Regions from separate parts of the Micromonospora sp. WMMD710 genome, predicted to be linked through region 2. Evidence: riboswitches for the same ligand, from Rfam matches in the RefSeq annotation. Region 2 holds a riboswitch; the other holds the start of a gene.
The links. A riboswitch is a leader RNA that binds a small molecule or an ion and turns the genes downstream of it on or off. The one in region 2 is predicted to bind S-adenosylmethionine.
Positions count from the first base shown of each region.

Region 1: another riboswitch for S-adenosylmethionine. It lies ahead of O7620_RS13890 (ABC transporter substrate-binding protein); the one in region 2 lies ahead of thrC (threonine synthase).

Region 1 covers NZ_JARUBD010000001.1:3,025,742-3,035,436, reverse strand. Annotated here, with positions in the region: gene O7620_RS13900 (amino acid ABC transporter ATP-binding protein) at 1-624, opposite strand, end outside; gene O7620_RS13895 (amino acid ABC transporter permease) at 621-1,403, opposite strand; gene O7620_RS13890 (ABC transporter substrate-binding protein) at 1,443-2,312, opposite strand; SAM riboswitch class IV at 2,578-2,689, opposite strand; gene corA (magnesium/cobalt transporter CorA) at 2,885-4,015, shown strand; gene O7620_RS13880 (hypothetical protein) at 4,032-4,223, opposite strand; gene O7620_RS13875 (MFS transporter) at 4,450-5,670, shown strand; gene O7620_RS13870 (2'-5' RNA ligase family protein) at 5,751-6,266, opposite strand; gene O7620_RS13865 (DUF664 domain-containing protein) at 6,345-6,854, shown strand; gene O7620_RS13860 (NAD(P)-dependent alcohol dehydrogenase) at 6,873-7,919, opposite strand; gene O7620_RS13855 (SCP2 sterol-binding domain-containing protein) at 8,099-8,491, shown strand; gene O7620_RS13850 (glycogen debranching N-terminal domain-containing protein) at 8,488-9,695, shown strand, end outside.
Region 2 covers NZ_JARUBD010000001.1:6,015,659-6,025,353, reverse strand. Annotated here, with positions in the region: gene O7620_RS27895 (GNAT family N-acetyltransferase) at 1-807, opposite strand, end outside; gene thrC (threonine synthase) at 1,216-2,502, opposite strand; SAM riboswitch class I at 2,515-2,650, opposite strand; gene O7620_RS27885 (DMT family transporter) at 2,677-3,654, opposite strand; gene O7620_RS27880 (metalloregulator ArsR/SmtB family transcription factor) at 3,746-4,051, shown strand; gene O7620_RS27875 (DoxX family protein) at 4,264-4,713, opposite strand; gene O7620_RS27870 (type I restriction-modification enzyme R subunit C-terminal domain-containing protein) at 5,030-5,827, opposite strand; gene O7620_RS27865 (hypothetical protein) at 5,985-6,107, shown strand; gene O7620_RS27860 (winged helix-turn-helix domain-containing protein) at 6,437-6,667, opposite strand; gene O7620_RS27855 (hypothetical protein) at 6,862-7,416, shown strand; gene O7620_RS27850 (DivIVA domain-containing protein) at 7,574-7,822, shown strand; gene O7620_RS27845 (hypothetical protein) at 7,810-8,115, shown strand; gene O7620_RS27840 (DUF4232 domain-containing protein) at 8,294-8,539, shown strand; gene O7620_RS27835 (ABC transporter permease subunit) at 8,529-9,395, opposite strand; gene O7620_RS27830 (alpha/beta fold hydrolase) at 9,395-9,695, opposite strand, start outside.

The DNA of each region.
Region 1 (9,695 bases), 3.0 Mb from region 2:
GGTGTCGGCGACCCGCCGGGCGAACCCCATCTCGTGGGTCACCACCACCATGGTCATCCCGGCGGCGGACAGGTCGGCCATCACCGCGAGCACCCCCTTGACCAGCTCGGGGTCGAGCGCCGAGGTGGCCTCGTCGAAGAGCATCACCTCGGGCTTCAGCGCCAACGCACGGGCGATCGCCACGCGCTGCTGCTGGCCGCCGGAGAGCTGGGCCGGCCGGGAGTTCGCCTTGCCGGCCAGCCCCACCAGCTCCAACTGGGCGCGGGCGAGGGCGTCCGCCTCGTCCTCGCCGAGCTTGCGCAGCCGGCGCAGCGCCAGGGTGACGTTGCGCAGCACGGTCATGTGCGGAAACAGGTTGAACTGCTGGAACACCATGCCGATCCGCTGCCGCAGCGCGTCCGGGTCGTCGCCCAGCACGCTGCGCCCGTCCAGCAGCACGTCGCCGCGATCGGGCTCGATCAGGCGGTTGAGGGTACGCAGCAGAGTGGACTTGCCCGACCCGGACGGCCCGATCACGCAGGCCGTCGCACCGCGCCGCACGGTGAGGTCGACGCCGCGCAGCACCCGGTTCGGCCCGAAGGCGAGGTGTACGTCCCGAGCCTCCAGGCTGACGGAGGTGGTCATCGCCGGTCTCCTTCCGGGGCGCCGGCCAGCGCCGGGTCGGTGTCGTCCTCGTCCTCGTCGGCGGGCGCGGTGGCCGGCCGGCCGTGGCGCAGCCGCCCGTCGATCCAGTTGACGACGTGCGTCAGCGGCACGGTCAGGGCCAGGTAGAAGAGCCCGGCCAGCAGCAGCGCGGACTCGTTGCCGGTGGTGGCCGCGTAGTCCTGCCCGATCCGGAACAGCTCCCGCTGGCTGGCCACCAGGCCGAGGAAGTAGACCAGGCTGGAGTCCTTGATCAATGCGATGAGCTGGTTCACCCAGGCCGGCAGCACCCGCCGGACACCCTGCGGGATGATCACCAGCCGCATCGCGTCGGACCAGGAGAAACCGAGGGCGCGGGCACCCTCCAGTTGCGCGGCCTCCACCGACTGGATGCCGGAGCGGAAGATCTCCCCGATGTACGCGGCCGCGATCAACGACAGCGCCAGGATGCCCAGCGGGTACGGGTCCGGCCCCCAGACCTGCATGCCCAGCGGTGCCAGCCCGACGCCGATCAGCAGGATCGTCGCCGCGGCCGGCAGGCCCCGGAACACGTCGGTGTAGACCCGGGCCGGCCAGCGCAGCCACCGGCTGCGGGAGATGCCGGCGACGGCCAGCAGCAGGCCCAGCACCGAGCCGAGCAGGGCGGCGGAGACCGCCAGGATCAGCGTGTTCGGCAACCCGACGGTCAGCATCTCGGGCAGCGCCTCACGCATGGCGTCGACGTCGAAGAACGTCTCCCACAGGGTGCTCAACGGATCCATCGGTCGCCTCTCCTACCGCCCCGCTCGCTCGTCACCGGTTCAGGACGCGGCCGACGCGGACGCCGACGTCGTGGGCGCCGCAACGGTGCCGCTGCCCGGCTTGAAGTCCGCCGGGATCGGCCGACCCGGGTAGTACTGCGCCTGCAACCGGCTCCAGGTGCCGTCCGCGATCACCTCGTCGAGGCCCTTGTTGAGCGCCTCGCGCAGCTTGTCGCTGCCCTTGGCCACGGCGTACGCGGTCGGTGCCGGGCTGAGCTGCTTGGCCGCAACAGTGATCTTGCCGCTGCTGTCGGCGGCCGACTTCTCGCCGATCTCCGCGGGGGCGATCCACGCGTCGGCGGTGCCCGCCTTGAGCTGGTTGATCGCGCCGTTGTAGTCCGGCACCCGCACCGGGTTGAGCTGCTTGCCGGTGGCGTAGTCGTCCTGGACGGTGCCCTGGACCACCACGACCCGCTTGCCGGCGAGCTGGTCGAAGCCGGTGATCGGCGAACCGGCGGGGACGTCCAGGCCGAAGTAGCCGAAGTCGTAGCCGTTGCCGAAGTCGACGGTCTTCTTGCGTGCCTCGGTGATGGTGATCGAGGAGCTGCCCACGTCGAACTTGTGGTTGTTGACCTGGGACAGCAGCGCGGAGAAGTCGGTGCCGACGAACTCGACCTTGAGACCGAGCTTGTTGGCCACCGCGGTCAGCAGGTCGTTGTCGAAGCCGGTGAACTTACCGTCCTTGAGGTACACGTTCGGCGGGGCGTCGGTCAGCGTGCCGGCCCGCAGCACGCCCGGCTGGGCCAGGCCGTACGGGTTGGCGGCCTCGTCGGTCGAGGCGTCGTCGCCGCAGGCGGTCAGCGCCGTGGCGGCCAGGATGGTGGCCGCGCCCAGGGCGGCGGCACGGGTCAGGGCAGGAAGGAATCGCACAGGTGTCTCCGAAGGGGTACGCAACGGCGGGCACGGACACGCGCCGTTGACGGTGCGCCCGGTGGGCGTACCGCTGGAAAATGGGTGCGGGAAGAGGGACGCGCTAGTGCGCGGTGCGGCGACGACACGCCGCGCTGCACATTCGCATCATGTCCACGTGCCGACGCCGGGTCAGTGCCGGCGAGCGCCGGTCGACGCGGTCGTCCGCTGGGGTGGAGCTGAGGATGCGCATACGGTCTCCCGGGTCTGTGCTGACCTGGGTGCCAGGCCACGCTTGCACCGACGTCCTGCCGGTGCCTGGTCTTCACCCGGGGCACCCCACCGCGGAGGAGGGTTGCCGGCCAGCGAGCCGGGGCTTCGCGCTGGCGCTCATGACCTGCGCCGAGGCTAGCAGCCGAGACCGGTGCATCGTCCAGTCGTTATGACCACGCTCACCGTCCGCGACGGGCGGACCGCCAGGTCGGGTTTCGCCTCGGGGGCAGGGGGGATGCAGCGCCTCCGGTGCCCCGCACCGACCTGTCCGGTCGGGTCGGCAGGCCGCCGGGCGGGACGTCACCGGGGAGGGGCGGGTCATGGCCGGCAACCGTCGCTTCCGCCCCGGTGGTGGTTTCGGCCGCCAGCTCGACGTCCACGAGACCCGCGTCGGCGTACCGCCACCGGCCGAGCCGGCCGCCCCACCCTCCGGTGGCATGGCGGACAGCGCCGTCTACATCCGAGGGCACCGGTTCGCGTCGCCGTCCGGCCTCGCCGAGACGTACCGCTGCCTGCAGGAGCAGGAGCACGACGGTGCGATGGCGTGGATCGGGCTGTACCGGCCGGACATCGACCAGATCACCTCACTGGCCCGGGAGTTCCGGCTGCACGACCTGGCGGTCGAGGACGCGATCAACGCCCATCAGCGGCCCAAGCTGGAACGGTACGGCGACACCCTGTTCGTGGTGCTGCGCGCCGCCCGCTACGACGACCTGCGGGAGGAGGTCGAATTCTCCGAGCTGCACCTGTTCATCGGGCCGGGATTGGTGGTCACCGTCCGGCACGGCGAGGCCCCGGACCTGGCCGCCGTGCGGCGGCGGATGGAAACCGACGCGCCGATGCTCGCCCGCGGACCGGAGGCCGTCCTGTACGCGATCCTCGACCAGGTGGTCGACGGGTACGCGCCGGTGGTGGCCGGTCTGGAGAACGACATCGACGAGATCGAGACCCAGGTGTTCGGCGGTGACCCGAACGCCAGCCGGCGCATCTACGGGCTCAGCCGGGAGGTCATCCAGTTCCAGCGTGCCGCCCGCCCGCTGCTCACCGTGCTCGGCGCACTGGCCGACGGCGCCGGCAGTTCCGACGAGGAACTGCGCCGCTACCTGCGGGACGTGACCGATCACCTCACCCAGGTGGTGGAACGGGTGGACGGTTTCCGGCACCTGTTGCAGAACATCCTTACCGTCAACGCCACCCTCGTCTCACAGCAGCAGAACGAGGAGATGCGCAGCCTCACCGCGGCCAGCTACGCGCAGAACGAGGAGCTGAAGAAGGTCTCCTCCTGGGCCGCGATCCTGTTCGCCCCCACCCTCATCGGCACCGTGTACGGGATGAACTTCGTCCACATGCCGGAGCTGAACTGGCGCTTCGGGTACCTGTTCGCGCTGCTGCTCATGGTGCTGGTCTGCGGCACCCTCTACCTGGTCTTCAAGCGGCGCGGCTGGCTCTGACCCCGGGAGGCGGTGCTCACTCGATGCCGCGCAGGATGTGCCGCTCGTCCTCACTGTCGTCGTCGCCCGCCCCGATCCGGCCGAGCAGCACGGCAGCGGCCCAGATCGTCAGTGGCGTGGCCGCCCCGGTCATGCCGCCCCCGGTCCGGTCGTCCCGGGTCTGGCTCCGCTCCGTGCGCGGTGGCCTGCGCTGAGCCTGCATGGGCACTGCCTCTCGTCGTCGAAGCCGCCGCGGGCGGCGCGGTGTGCGCCCGCGCCACCGGCCGGGTCACCCCACGCGCGAGCAGGCCACCACCGGTACGGCATCCATGTCGAACCATCCCACGCGCGGCCGCATCCGCACCGCTTGTTTTCGGTTTCCCGACTGTCGCCCGCCAAACCGGACATCACGCCCCGATGTTGGTTCGCGGGCCGGGCCGGGTAGCAGCGCAGGGGTGAGCAGCTCTCTCGACACGGTCGCGCCGGCCGTTCGCGGACGCCGAGCGTTACCCCACTACCTCGTCGCGGCGACGCTCGCACGGGGTGCCGACGCAGGTGCCGCGGTGGGGGTGATCCTGCTGGCCACCCTCCCGGAGGTCGGGTCCAGCCGTCCGGCGCTGCTCGGCGGGTTGCTGGCCACCTGCCTGACCGCACCACACCTGCTCGGGCCGGTGCTCGCCCGGCGGCTGGACCGGGCCGCGGACGGCCGGGGCCTGCTGGCTGCCGCCTTCGCCACGTACGCCGTCGCGGTCGCGGCGGCCGCGTTGCTGCTCGGACGGGTGCCGGTTGGTGTGCCGGCCGCGCTGCTGATCGTGGCCGGAGCCTGCGGGCCGCTGCTGACGGGGGGACTGAGCAGCCGGCTGGCGGCGCTGCTCGACGCGGACGAGCGGGCGCAACGCCGGGGTCAGGGCTGGGACGCGGTGACGTACGGGGTGGGTGGCAGCGCCGGCCCGGCCGCCGTGGCGGTGCTCGCCGCCGTTGCCGGGCCTCGGATGTGCCTGGTCGGGTTGGGTGCGGCGACCCTGGTCGCGGCAGCTCTGGTGGGCACGCTCCCGACGGCGGGGCCGAGACGGCAGGGGCCGCCGGGCCGCGCGCACGCCGCGCGCGGGGCACTCCGGGCGCTGCTGGGTCGGGGGCCGCTGCGCCGCGTCACGGGGGTCACCACGGTCGCCGCGGTCACCGGCGGGGCGATGTCGGTGCTCGCCGTCGCGCTGGCGGCGGACCTCGGCCGGGAGGCGGTCTCCGGTGCGCTGCTGGCCGCCGCCTACGGTGCCGGAAACCTGGCCGCCGCGCTCCTGGTCACGGTGTTCCCGCTGACCGGCGAGCCGGAGCAGCTCACCGTCCGATGGGCGGCGATCGGCGCGGTGGCGGTCGCGCTCTGTGCCGCCGTGCCGGGCTTCCCGGTGGCGGTCGCCGCCTTCGCGCTGGCCGGAGCGGCGACCGCGCCGTTCTTCACGGCCACCCTGGCCGCCCGGTCGGCGTACGCGCCGGACGCCGTGCGGGCACAGGTGTTCGTGTCGACGGCGGCGCTCAAGGTGGCCGCCGCCTCGCTCGGCACCGGCCTGGCCGGGGTGCTCGCCCCGCTGGGCCCGCGCCTGCTGCTGGTGGCCGGTGGAGTGCTCACGTTCACGGGAGTGCTGGGGGCGACGGTGGCGCGACGGCGACGCGTGGGATGACGCGCTCCGCACGCCTGGCCGCCCGGGGCGCCCGCGCCGACGTGCTCGTGCACTGAGGACGCCGAAGGTCTCCTAGACCGTCAGGGCAGCGGGTGGGCGATGCCGCGCGCATGGTCGGTGAGCGCTGCACCGACCACCGTCGCGGCCACCGGCAGCACCTCCAGGCAGCGGCGCACCGCGGCGGCCATCAGCGCGTTCGGCACCCGCATCGAGAGCGTGCAGTGCGGCACCCAGCGGCCCGGCTGGTAGTGCTCCGCGAGGGGGATGCCGGCGGCGGTGAGGCGGTCGTACACCAGCCGCTGATGCGCCAGCAGTTCCGGGGTGGGCGCCGGGCCGAGCCACAACACCCGGCCGACGAACTGCCCGGCGTGCTGGAAGTCGAGCCGCAGCGGGGCCGCCACGACCGTCCCCCGCAGCGCCGCGGCGACCTGCCCCGGGTCGAAGCGGGGCGCCACCGCGAGCGAGACGTGCGGGCGGTGGCGCTGCTCCAGCAGCGAGCGCATGCTCTGCACGCCCTCGGCCTCCAGCGCGTCCCACAGCACCCGGATCCGACGGGTGGCGTCCAGGTCCAGATACAACTCCAGTGCCGCGACCACGTGATCACCGTAGCGGCAGGGGTATGACCGCCCGTGTCGGCGGTACGTTGATCGAACACCGATCTGGAGGCGTGGCTCGTGGATGTGAGTGACCTGCTGACCGAGATGTACGACCGGCTGCCCGACCTCGTCCGCGCCGCGGTCGACGGCCTCAGCCCCGACCAGCTGCTCCACCGGCCCGGACCGGGTGCCAACTCGATCGGCTGGCTGGTCTGGCACCTCACCCGCGTGCAGGATCACCACGTCGCCGACCTGCTCGACGCCGAGCAGATCTGGGTGAGCGGCGACTGGGCGGGCCGCTTCGGCCTCACCCCGGACCCCGACGACACCGGCTTCGGGCACTCGCCCGCGCAGGTCGCGGCCGTACGCCCGGAGAGTGCCCAGGCGCTGATCGACTACTACGGCGCGGTGTCGGCGCGTACCCGATCGTTGGTGACCGGATTGGGCCCGGCGGACCTGGACCGCGTCGTGGACGAGTCGTGGGATCCGCCGGTCACCCTCGGCGTGCGGCTGGTCAGCGTCGCCGAGGACGACCTGCAGCACGTCGGCCAGGCCGCCTACCTCCGCGGTCTCGTCGAGACCGACTGACGGCGGCGTCCGCCGGGCTCAGGGCACGATCACCGCGCGGCCCTCCAGCGTGCCGTCGCGCATCTGGCGGTACGCGTCGAGCGCGTCCTCAAGGGCGAATGTGGTGATGGCCGGCCGGATCAGGCCCCGGACGCCGAGGTCCAACACCTCCACCAGCTCGGGGCGGCTCCCCCAGTAGGTCGTCGCGATGCTCACCTCGTACGGCACGCCGAAGAACGACACCGGCAGGGTGCCGCCACCGATCCCCACGATGGTCAGGTCTCCCACGGTGCGGGCCACCGCCACACCGAGCGCGAGGGTGGCGTCGGCGCCCACGAAGTCGAGCACCACGTCCGCGCCCCGGCCCCCGGTGGCCTGCCGGATCTCCTCGGCGGCGTGCGGGCCGGCGGTCACGCCGCGGTCGGCGCCGCACTCCTCGGCCAGCCGCAGCGCCTCGGGCCGGGTGTCCACCGCGATCACCCGGGCCGCCGTGGTGGCCTTGAGGATCTGGATCCCGACGTGCCCGAGGCCGCCGACACCGATCACCACGGCGGTGCTGCCCGGCGGCAGCTTGGGCCAGGAGCGCCGGATGGCGTGGTACGGGGTGAGCCCGGCGTCGGTGAGCGGCGCGGCGTGCACCGGGTCCAACCCGTCGGGCAGCGGCACGACGTGCCGGGCGTCCGGGACGAGCTCGTACTCGGCCATGCCGCCGTCCAAGCCGAGCCCGCCACCCCCGCTCGGCACCGGGGCGCCGGCCGGGTTCTCGCAGTAGGGGTCGACGCCGACCCGGCAGCGGGCGCAGGTGCCGCAGCCCCACGCGCCGAAGACGGCGACGGGCTGCCCGACGGACAGCCCGGTCACCCCGTCACCGAGCGCGTGCACCCACCCCGCGTTCTCGTGCCCCAGCGTGAAGGGCGGGTTCCAGGGCAGGGTTCCCGGCTCGAACTCGTCCATCAGGTGCAGGTCGGAGTGGCAGGCGCCGGCGCCGCCGATGCGGACCACGACCTGTCCCGGCCCGGCCGTCGGTTCGTCGACCTCGACCAGTTCCGGCTTCGACATCCACTCCCGCAACCGCAGCGCCCGCATCCGGTTCCTCCGTCCGTCTCCACCTGCCCGTGGCTGCCCCTGCCCGTGGCTGCCCATCTCGCCGGCCGGCAAACGGGCACGACCGCGCGGCCCGCCTCCGCCGGGTCACCTCATCCGGGTGAACCGGGCTCACCCCGGCCCGGGGGATCCTGCGGAGAACCGGGGGGAGGGGCGACGCGATGGGCACGTCGACGGCGCGGTACCTGCAGGAGCTGGACACCGGTCGGCGTCCCGACCTGCCGGAGACGACCACCGGGACGATGCGGCTGGACATCCGCGGGAACGGATGCACCGATCACTGGTACCTGACGATCGCCGACCAGCACGTCCGGGTGACCCGATCGGCCGACGACGCCGACCTGGTGGTCCGCGCCGACCGGGCGGTCTTCGACCAGTTGGCCAACGGTGAGCTGCCTCCCGGTACCGCGATGCTGCGCAACGACCTGACCGTGCAGGGCGACATCCGGCTGCTGATGCTGCTGAGGCGGATCTTCCCGGGGCCGCGCGGCGCCCGTCATCCGCGCGAGTTGGGGCGGGCCGCCCTGGCCGCACGGGAGGGGCGGCGGCCATGAGGCAGGAACTCGTGCACGTCATCGCCGGCAACGCGTTCGCCATCAGCGACGCCCAGGGTGACATCGAGGTCGACCCGCACGCTCCCGTCGGTCTCTTCTCGTTCGACACGCGCTTCCTGTCGCACTGGGTGCTGAGCATCGACGGTGAACGGCTCAACGCGCTCTCCCGCGACGACATGACGTACTTCGAGACCCGGTTCTTCCTGGTGCCGGGCGCCGCGAGCCACTACGTCGACGCGGACGTGTCGATCATCCGGCACCGCTCGGTCCACGACTGCTTCCACGAGAAGATCACCGTGCTCAACCACTCGTCGGAGCACGCCGAGTTCAGCGTACGAGTGGAGATGGGCAGCGACTTCGCCGACATCGTCGAGGTCGGGGACCCCCGACGTCGGGACGTGCAGATCGAGGCCGACTCCGCACGCCACCAACTCGTCCTGCGCTACGAGCGGCAGCGGTTCGTCCGCGAGACCACCGTGAGCAGCACCGCTCCGGTCGAGGTGGACGAGAAGGGGATGACGTTCCGGATCCGCATCCCACCCGAAGGGCAGTGGGAGACCGACCTGCACCTGGCGATGATCATCCGGGGCGAGGGCGGGCAGGACATGCGCGCCAGCCTGGAATCGCACCAGAAGGCCGTCCGCGGTGGGATGCGTGAGGACCTCGCGGCCTGGCTGGACCGGGCACCGCAGTTGGTGTCCGAACGGGCCGGTCTGGAGGAGACGTACCAGGGCAGCCTCGCCACCCTGGCCGCGCTGCGGTACCGGCCTCTGTCCTACAGCGAGCGGGTGCCGGTCGGTGGCCTGCCGTGGGCCATGGCGTTCTGCGGGCGCGACAGCATCATCACCTGCCTGCAGTCGGTGGCGTTCACCCCCGAGCTGACCCCCGCCACGCTGCGGATGCTGGCGCTGTTGCAGGGCGGCCAGCTCGACGACGACCGCGAGGAGGAGCCGGGCAAGATCCTGGCCCAGCTCCGCTACGGCGAGTCGGCGGCCTTCGCCGAACGGCCGAGCGCCATCTACTTCGGCGCGGCCGACACCACCCCGCTCTTCGTCGTCCTGCTCGACGAGTACGAACGCTGGTCCGGCGACGCCGACCTGGTCCGCGAGTTACGCCACCCGGCCCGGATGGCGCTGGACTGGATCGACGAGTACGGCGACCTGACCGGTGACGGGTACCTGCGCTACCAGCGGCGCAACGAGCG
Region 2 (9,695 bases):
GAACGCGTGCCAGTCGGCGGAGGCGCCCACGTCGAGCAGCGTCCAGGCGACCAGCCGGCCGGACGCCTCGTGCCGCATTCCGAGGTGGTAGCGCCGCCGGCCCCGGGCATCCAGGGCGCGCTCGTTGCCGCGGATGCGCTCGGCGTCCACCTGCTCCGGCTCCCACTGCACGTCCCCCATGGGGGCGTCCATCAGCAGCCGGCCGTCCAGGTAGGCGATGTCCGCGACGTACTCCTGCGGGGTCGTCCCCTGCCAGCAGACCGAGTGGTAGCCCTCGGCCCGCGGCTGGGCCTCGGCCAGCGCCGCCCGCAACGCGAGCCGGTCGATCTCGGCGACGTCGAGCCGGCGACGCACCTCGGCGAGCGCCGGCTGGGCGCCGGTGGTGGCGGCGAACGCGTCACCGGCCCCGGATCGCGCCGGCCCACCGGGCAGCGCGGAGACGGTCATCGCGACGACCCGCTTGCGGCCGTTCTCGCGCAGCAGGCGCACCCCGTACTCGTGCAAGGCCCGGCCGACGCCCCGCCGCCGCAGCCCGGGGTGCACCACCAGGTCCGCCGTGGCGTTGTCGGTGTTGTCCAGGTACGGCAGGTCCAGTTGGAGGTAGCCGGCCGGTACGCCGTCCAGCCGGGCCAGCGCCCAGAGCGATCGTGCGCCGGGTGCCGGCGTGTGGAACATCGCGTCGAAGCGCCGCCGGCAGAAGGGCGGGAAGTCCGGCAGGTCGACGTCGTTGGCCGCGGCCCCGATCCGGTACGCCTCGTCGACCGCGGCCTGGTCGGCGCCGTCGAACGACGCGATCGTGATGCTCATGCCGCTGAGCGTGCACCCCGCAAAAGCGATCGGGCCAGCGAATTAATCGCTGGCCCGATCGAACGTGGTCGGGAGGGACACTCGCACAACGCCGCCGGCGTTGGGTCGCAAGAACTTCAAAAGTCTCCGGCGAAATGCCCTCCCGCACGGAGCATCTTGCGCCGTCCGGTTCCTGCCGTCAAGTCCATAGCGGTGGGTTTTCCACACTCACAGCGAAAAGCCAGTTACCCGGCGGATCGACCCGATCCCCCGATCGGGCGATCCGCTATCCCCCGCCAGGCCACCCCAGGCCGTTGCGGCGCTTCATCGACTCGGGTTCACGGGAAGCGGGGTGTCCGGGCCGGTCGGACACCCCGATTTACACGGACCCGAGTGGATCAAGCGCTGCGCCGCGCCCGTGCGGGCGCGTCAGCCGAGCAGGCCGGCGTCCCGGGCGGCGCGCAGGGACGGCTTGATGTGGTGGGTCGGGCCGACCTGGCCGGCCACCGCGTCGATGGTCTTCAGGCCCTCGCCGGTGTTGAAGACGACGGTCTCGGCCGTCGGGTCGAGCCGACCGGACTCGACCAGCTTGCGCAGCACCGCCACGGTGACCCCACCGGCGGTCTCGGCGAAGACACCGCTGGTGCGGGCCAGATCGCGGATGCCGGCGCGGATCTCGTCGTCGTCGGCGTACTCCATCCAGCCGCCGGTGCGGCGGACCGCCTCCAGGGCGTACAGGCCGGCGGCCGGGTCACCGATGTTGAGCGACTTGGCGATCCCGGTGGGCTTGACCGGGGTGATCGTGTCCGTGTCGGCGTGCAGCGCGGTCGCGATCGGGTTGCAGCCGGCGGACTGGGCGCCGAAGACCTTCCAGCCGCCGGCCGGGGCCTCGACCAGGCCGACCTCGACCAGCTCGGAGAACGCCTTGTCAATCTTGGTGAGCAGTTCGCCGCTGGCCATCGGGATGACCACCTGGGCGGGGATCCGCCAGCCGAGCTGCTCGGCCACCTCGTAGCCGAGGGTCTTGGAGCCCTCCGCGTAGTACGGCCGGACGTTGACGTTGACGAACGCGGTGTCCTCGAATTCGTCGGTCTCCACCAGCTCGCCGCAGAGCCGGTTGACGTCGTCGTACGAGCCGTCGATGGCGACCAGTTCGCCGCCGTAGACGGCGGTGGTGATGACCTTGCCCTGTTCCAGGTCGCTAGGGATGAAGACCACCGAGGGCACGCCGGCGCGGGCGCCGTGCGCGGCCACCGAGTTGGCCAGGTTGCCGGTCGACGCGCAGGCGAACCGGGTGAAGCCGAGCGCCTTGGCGGCGGTGAGCGCCACCGAGACGACGCGGTCCTTGAACGAGTGGGTGGGGTTGGCGCTGTCGTCCTTGACCCAGAGCGGCGCGGTGATGCCCAGTTCGGCGGCGAGGTGCGGGGCCGCCACCAGCGGGGTGAGCCCCGGGTCGAGGGTGACCCGGGTGGCCGGGTCCTGCCCGGCGGGCAGCAGCGCGGCGTACCGCCAGATGTTCTTCGGGCCGGCCTCGATCTGTTCGCGGGTGACGGTGGCCAGGGCGGCGGTGTCGTAGTCGACCTCGAGGGGGCCGAAACACTCGTAGCAGGCGTGCTGGGCGGCGAGCGGGTAGCGGGCCGAACAGGCGCGACAGACCAGGGCGCGGGCGGGGCTGGCGGAGGTGTCGATGCCGGGGGCGGCGAGGGTCGACGTCATGTCGAGGAAGTCCTCTCATCTTTCCCCGCATCGCAATCTGCGGCGGGGACGGAATTGGCACCTGCCCCGCGGGTCGCTCAGCGGTGAGCGCGCGGGGTGGTTGCCGGGGCGTCGTCGGGCCGTATCCCTCAGCCCCTCTGGATGAGGTATGCAGTTGTGCGGTCGAGTCTAGGGTCAGCGGGCGCTCACCGCCACCGGGTCGACCACCGCGACCGGGTCGGTGACCGCGACCGGTTGCGGCAGGGCCGATGACCGGTTCCGGGCCGCCCGTGGCCTGGTGGCGAGGTTCGCGGCAATCAGGGCGGCGATCGTGATCGCGGCGCCGACCAACTCGATCGGGTCCGGCCGGTAGCCGCGGGCGATCTGCACGGCGAACGTGGTCACCGGGACCAGGTTCATGAACAGGGCCGCGTTGGCGGCGCCAAGCCGCTGCACACCGGTGTTCCAGGCCAGGACCGCGATCACGGCACCCACCAGCACGGCGTACGCCAGTTGCGGGGTGACCGCCACGAGGTCGGCGGCGGCCGGCGCGTGCTGCCAGCCGACGGCGTCGGCGCCGATGCTCGCGGCGAGCATCGCGGCCGTGCCGGCGAGCGCGGTCAGGGTGGTGAAGCGCAGCGGCGTCCAGTCGCCGAACCGGCTGGCGCCGTGGGTGTAGATGCCCCAGCCGAGCACCGCTCCGATCATCATGAGCCCGCCGAGGCCGAACTGGCCGAGCCCGGCCAGGCTCCCGCGGGTGATCACCAGGCCGACGCCGAGAAGCGCCACGAGGCTGAGGGCCAGCAGCAGCGGCTTCGGGCGTACGCCGTCACGGGCCCACCGGACCAGTTGGGTGATCACCGGCGTGGTGGCCACGAACAGGGCGATCTGTTGCGGGGCGGCGTGTTCGAGCGCCAGATTGGTGAGCACGTTGAAGCCGGCGAAGCCGACCACCCCGAGCACCACCACCTCGACCGCCCGGCCGCCGTGCCGCAGCGCGCCGGCACCCTCGCGGAGCAGCAGGACGCCGACCAGGATGACGGTCGCGAACAGGTAGCGGGCGGTGGTCAGGTTGAGCGGGTCGACCCTGGCCAGCGCGCTGGCCAGGACCGGGAACATCACTCCCCAGCCGAGCACGGCGAGCAGTGGGTAGGCGGCGGCGCGGGATCGCATCGTCAGCTCCAATGTTCGAGTATCGTCGAACCAACGAGACCGACCATAGGAGCTTGTTCGACAATTGTCGAACAACGGTTACACTGGTCACATGGAGCCGCACGAACCCGACCTGACCGCCGTACCGGTCACCACCGTGCTGGCCGCACTCGCCGACGACGTGCGGCTGCAGATCGTGCGGGCGCTCGCCGAGGGCGGGGAGTTTGCCTGCGGCAGCTTCGACTTCGGCGTCTCCAAGGCGACCCGCAGCCACCATCTCAAGGTGCTGCGCGAGGCGGGCCTGACCCGCACCCGCGCCGCCGGCACCAGCCGCATGGTCCGGCTCCGCCGCGACGAGGTGGACAAGCTCTACCCCGGCCTCCTGGACGCGGTCCTCAGACCCGGTCCGCCGGCCTGACGCGGCACCGGCCCCGGCTCGCCGGACCTGGGCGGTTGCTGCTGCCGCCGTTGACGAACGGACGCGCCCCGCGCGGTCGGGGTGCGGGACCTGCCGGGCGGACGCTGTGGAGTTGATGCGGTCAACGAATCAGCCGCCACGGTGGCGGCCGACCCGAGCGCGTCGCCGGAGCCGCCTCGTCGAGGCTCCGGCGACGCGCGGCACGGGTGCGGTCAGACGGACACCGGCGCAGGTTCGGCCACCGGTGCCGACGGGGCCTCGGCGCGACGCCGTACGAGCAGCGTGTCGAGCGCCCAGACGCCCGGGCCGAGTGCCGCCACCAGCAGGAACGACCAGCAGAAGAGCGCCGCCAGTTCACCGCCGTTGCGCAGCGGCAGCAGGGCGTGCGGCTGATGGACGACGAAGTAGGCGTACGCCATCGAGCCGGATGCGACGAGGGCGGCGGGTCGGGTGAAGAGCCCGACCAGCACCAGAGCGCCGCAGATCAGCTGGATCAGGGCGGCCCACCAGCCCGGCCAGGTGCCGAGCGGTACCGCCTTGCCGGTCATCGGGTTGCCGCCGAACAACCCGAAGACCGAGGAGAGGCCGTGCAACGCGAACAGCAGGCCGATCACGATGCGGAACAGGGACAGGGTCGGCCCGCCGAGCCGAGAGACGTTCATGGAGACCTCCATGGATAGGGATTGATACCTATCAATGGTGAGGCAGGAAGACATCGGAGTTCATAACTTCCTTGCTGGTGGGAAAATCCCCGGTAGAAACATGGCCAGCGCGTGCGTCCACGGCGGCGGACGGACGCTCGACACCCACGCCCTCAGCTGCGCCTATGCATGAACCAGACCCGCGCGCCCCGCCGGGCCAGCACCGCCGTGGGAGCGCTCCCGAGGCCGACAATACCGCCTGTCGAGCGGCCCGTACAGCCTGTGGAGTTGCCCCAGGCATGGGGCGTCGGTCGACCCGCGACAGAGCCCCGCGCTGCTACGCCACCTCGCTCGCCAAGACGGCGTTGTTCTTGATCGAGCGGAGAATCGAGACCAAACGATCGGCGTCAGGGTTGGAGAAGAGCGCTTCGGGACCACGCGGGGCAACACCGTTGAACGGGGACTCGTAGAGGCGTCCCGGCTCCATCACACCGTTCACCGTCAGGTCGTTGACGATCAGGTTGATGAAGTCGAGCTGGGCGGCGTTGAGGGCCCGGTCGACGAGGAATTCGCTGAACGCCTCCCGAGCCGCCTCGCGCTCCAGGCCGACCAGTGAGCGGATGAACAGGCCAAGACCCTCGGAGGACCGGCGGGCCTGGTCGATGTCCTGCTTGTCGCCGACACCGCTCTCGCCGAGCATCCGTTCCAGCTCGGCGAGGTCGGTGCCGGAAAGCTGCCGGTTGCGGCGCAGCTTCTGCACGGCCACGTGATCCTCGTGGATGCGCAGGTAGACACGCAGCTTCGCGCGGAAGCGCTCCAGGTCGGTGCCGACCGTCACCCCACTGAACGGCAGCTCGACCTCCTGGTCGATCTCGTCGGCGAAGTTGGTGAAGACGAGGGTGCGACGCACCTTGGGCACGAGCCGGACCAGGTCGCGCATCCGACGCCGGGCCAACTCCAGCATGGGCAGCGTGACATCCTGCCACCACTCGTCGCCGGCTATCTCCTCCAGCAGGTGGGCCCGCTGCTGGATCATCGGGATGGTGGTCTGCTCCAACAGCGCCGAAGCGATCTCCTGGACCTCGGTGCGGTGCCGGTTGAACCGCCTGTCGGGCACCAGCAGGCCGAGCTGCATCCGCAGGATCAACAGGTCGAAGCGCTTGGCCTCCTCGCCGTCGTCGCGGACTTCGCTGGGCAGACCGGCGAGGCCGGCGACGAGCTGCGCGGACGCCTCGGGCGACAGCCGGTGCCAGTTGTCGATGTCGACGTAGTACTCGACGAACCTCGGCTAGATGCGCGAGCGCCTGTTCGGCGTCGGCCTGCGCACGAGATGCGGTCACAGCAGCGGTGTCGAGGTTTGCGCGTATCGCCACAAGATGCGCGACTACATCGCCAACGCTGGTCACCCAAGCTGAGAGCGGTAGTCGCCTACCTTTTCGGCAACGACATCGAAGCGTCGGCGAGTCGGTCCGACCTCAGCTGCGGCGGAACTGAGCGCGCTTTGAACGCGGGTTACCTCGGCATGCTGACTGCCCCGGAGGACTCGGGCCGCTTCACCGGTGGCTGATTCAGCTTGAGCAATCGCCCGATCGAGGGTTCGACGGCCTTGGCGGGCCGACTCGATGGCAGCACCAAGGGTCGCCTTTAGGTCTGCGATGCTCATCCAGCCACCCGTCCCCGCTCGAAGTACATCGGGCATACGGTATCGGAGATCGACGTAGACCGCAGTCTCGAACCGATGGCGCTATTCAGCCACGAAGACACCGAGCCCTTGGTGGCCGTACAACTCGCCAGTCTCGATCAAAATCGTGATGGCCTGCCGGACCGTCGATTGGCTGCGCACGTCGTAGAGGTCCGCCAACTCCTTGGTCGAGGGCAGCTTGTGACCTGGCGGCCACTCGCCGTCGGCGATGCGCTTCCTGATGTCAGCGATGATCCGCCGGTAGTGCGGCTCGAATTTTCTTGGTGAGGGCATGCGAGGTACTCCCAGCTAGGCACGCCCATCTGACCACAACCACACGAGACACCTCAAGCGCATCGTTGACTTTACCGACATTATCGGTAAAGCTGCAGACGGAGCTTCCAGCTAGGCACTGGGTGGTTCCCTGCCGGGGCGGCACCCCCTGTGCTGCCCCGGCACCCCCGTAACCCCACGAGAGGAGGCCACCCGTGACCGTGTCGGAGACGTCGACGGAAGTGCCGGCGGCGAGCGCGATCTGGTCCGTGGAGCAGGTGACGGCCGAGCTGCGCGAGACGTACCTCGCTGTGGCTGCCGCCGCTGTGCTGCTGGAACGGACCGGGGCGGGCTGCGCCCACCCGGCGATCCGGCTGGCGCGACGCAGCGGCGAGGATGCGCTCGACCTGGCCGGTGACGCGGAACGGCAGCTCAGTGACGGCGTCCACCTGCTCCGCGCCGACGCCGGCCACCAGGATCGGGCCACCATCGGCGCTCTGGTCGAGGTGCTGGACACCGTCCGCGACCAGTTGGCCAGTGCGGCCACCCGCATCGGTGCGCTCCCGGCCCGGATCACCACCGCGGGGCAACAACTCATCGGCACCGACGTGCACGACCGGCCCAGCGATCCGGCGACCGAGACGGCGGCCGGGCAGTGGCACCGGGCCGCCGACCAGCTCGGGCTAATGAACGAGAGCCTGTCCGCGGCGGTCGCCGCGCTCACGTCGTACACCGGCGGGTTGTCCGGCGCGGAAGCTGTCACCACCTGAAACCTGCCCGCGGACCTCCGTGGAAAGGAAAGGGCCCGGGGTGGGTGCCGGGCTCCGGCCGGTACGTCACACGCGGTCGTGCCGGCCGACCCCGCCCGCCCCGGTGCCGCCGGCGGAACCATCGAACGGAAGGCGGTCCACCGTGATCTACCAGACCATGCGGCGCCTGCTCCCCCAGCACGTCCGCGCCGCCACCTTCGACGCCCGCCGGTGGCGCGGCCTCGACCCCACCCAGGTGTACGCCTACCTCGACCTGCTCGCCGACGAACTGGAACGACTCACCCGTGATCTCACCACCGCCAACACCGAGGGTGAACGCATTCGGCAGGCCCTGCGGCAGTGGCAGTCGCGGCACACCGACTGCCGCCACACCTCGACCGCCCCGAACAGCCGGTGGTCCCGGTGACCGAACCACACTGGATCATCCACCTACCGACCACCCTGCGCCGGGTCGACGACGCGGCGGCGCTGGCCATGGCGCTGCGCCACTCCCTCGGCCACGTGCTCGCCATCGACTTCGGCGAGACGACCCTCAGCGAGGAGGATCGTCAGTTCGTGCGTACCCGGGTCTGGTGCGACCGTCGCCTCCCCGGCGGCGCCCGCTGCACCCTGCCGACCGATCACCTCGGCGCATTGTGTGAAGCCGTCCCAGCGGGCGTGGAAACATGCTCGGATGAGTCCCGAGAGCCGCCGCCGTAAGCGCGCCGAGCCCAGTCGGTCGGGCCAACAGGTCGTGCGTCGCGCCAGCCCTGCCGGGGCGGATCAGTGCGACTGCCGGCGTTCTCAGATGCTGACTTTGACCCGCAGACCTACATCGGCGACCTGGTCGCCGAGGGCGCCGACCTGATCAAGGCGGACGCGGCTGGACTGACTTGGGCTGGCCTCAGCCGGCTTCGACCAGCCGCCTCAGCCGTTCACGCTGCGCAAGGGCGAGCGGGCCGTCGCCACCGTCCTCTGGCGCAACCTGGTCACCGACCCGACCGTGGTGGCCACCGACGGGGCGTACCTGACGGTCGCACCCGCCGCCGGGCAGCCGGCCGAGGACGTCGACCCGGACGGCCCGCTCGACGTGGGCAACACCGGCCGGATCGGCGTCAGCGCCTGGCGGAAGGCTACGACGTGATGTCCTTGCGGGTGAAACGCCAGAACGCCAGCCCCCAGAACAGCGTCGCGTAGCTGACCGCGGAGATGCAGCCGCGCACCACGTCGTCGGTCTGCACCGGCGTGGACAGCAGCCCCAGCCAGGCGGTGCTGAAGTGGGTGGGCAGGAAGTCCCGCAGCGCGCCCAGGGCGGTGATCTGGTCCAGGATGCTGGACAGGATCCACAGCAGGACCGCGCCGCCCACCGCACCCAGCGCGGCGTCCGTGGTCACCGACAGCAGGAACGCCAGCCCGGCCACCACCAGGAGTACGACCGCCAGGTAGCCGAGCACGGCCAGCAGCCGGAGCAGCCCCTCGGTCGGCTCCAATTCGGCGGCGACCGTGCTGCGCAGCGGCGACCAGCCGTAGCGCAGGGTGCCGGCCAGCAGCGCCGTGCCGGCCAGCAGCAGCAGGGCCAGACCCGAGTACGCGAGCGCGACCACCAGCTTCACCGTCAACAACCGTGCCCGGGGCACCGGGATCGCCAGCAGGTAGCGCAGGCTGCCCCAGCTCGCCTCGCTGGCCACCGTGTCGCCGCAGAACAGCGCGACGACCACCACCAGCAGGAACGACGCCGACACGAAGATCGAGAACAGGGTGAAGTTGAGCCCGCCGGAGGTGGCCAGGTCGACCAGACTGGCGAACTCGTTGTTGCCGTTGTCGTCGTCCCCACCCGAGTTGAACTGGAACGCGATCAGGATGATCAGCGGCAGCAGCACCATGAACCCGAGCGCCAGCTGGGTCCGCCGCCGGGACGCCTGGCGGCGGAACTCCGCCCCGAACGGCATGGTCGCCGACGGCCGGTAGCCTCGCGCCTCACCCGCCTCAAGAACAGCCATCACCGGTCACCGCTTCCCCGAGAGTTGTCGCCCACCAGGGCGAGGAACGCGTCCTCCAGGCGCCGCCGGGGCACCACCCGGTCCACCCCGATGCCGGCGCGCACCAGCTCGGCCACCACCTCGCTGCGGGCCGTGCCGTTGGTGTCGACCACCAGCTGACCGTCGCTCTCCGGCAGTACGCGGACACCGTGCAGCCGATCCAGCACCGCCCGCGCCGCCACCTGGTCGCTCACGTCGAACAGCACGCTCGGCGATTCGCCCACGATCTCCTCCACCGGGCCGGACGCCACGATCCGGCCC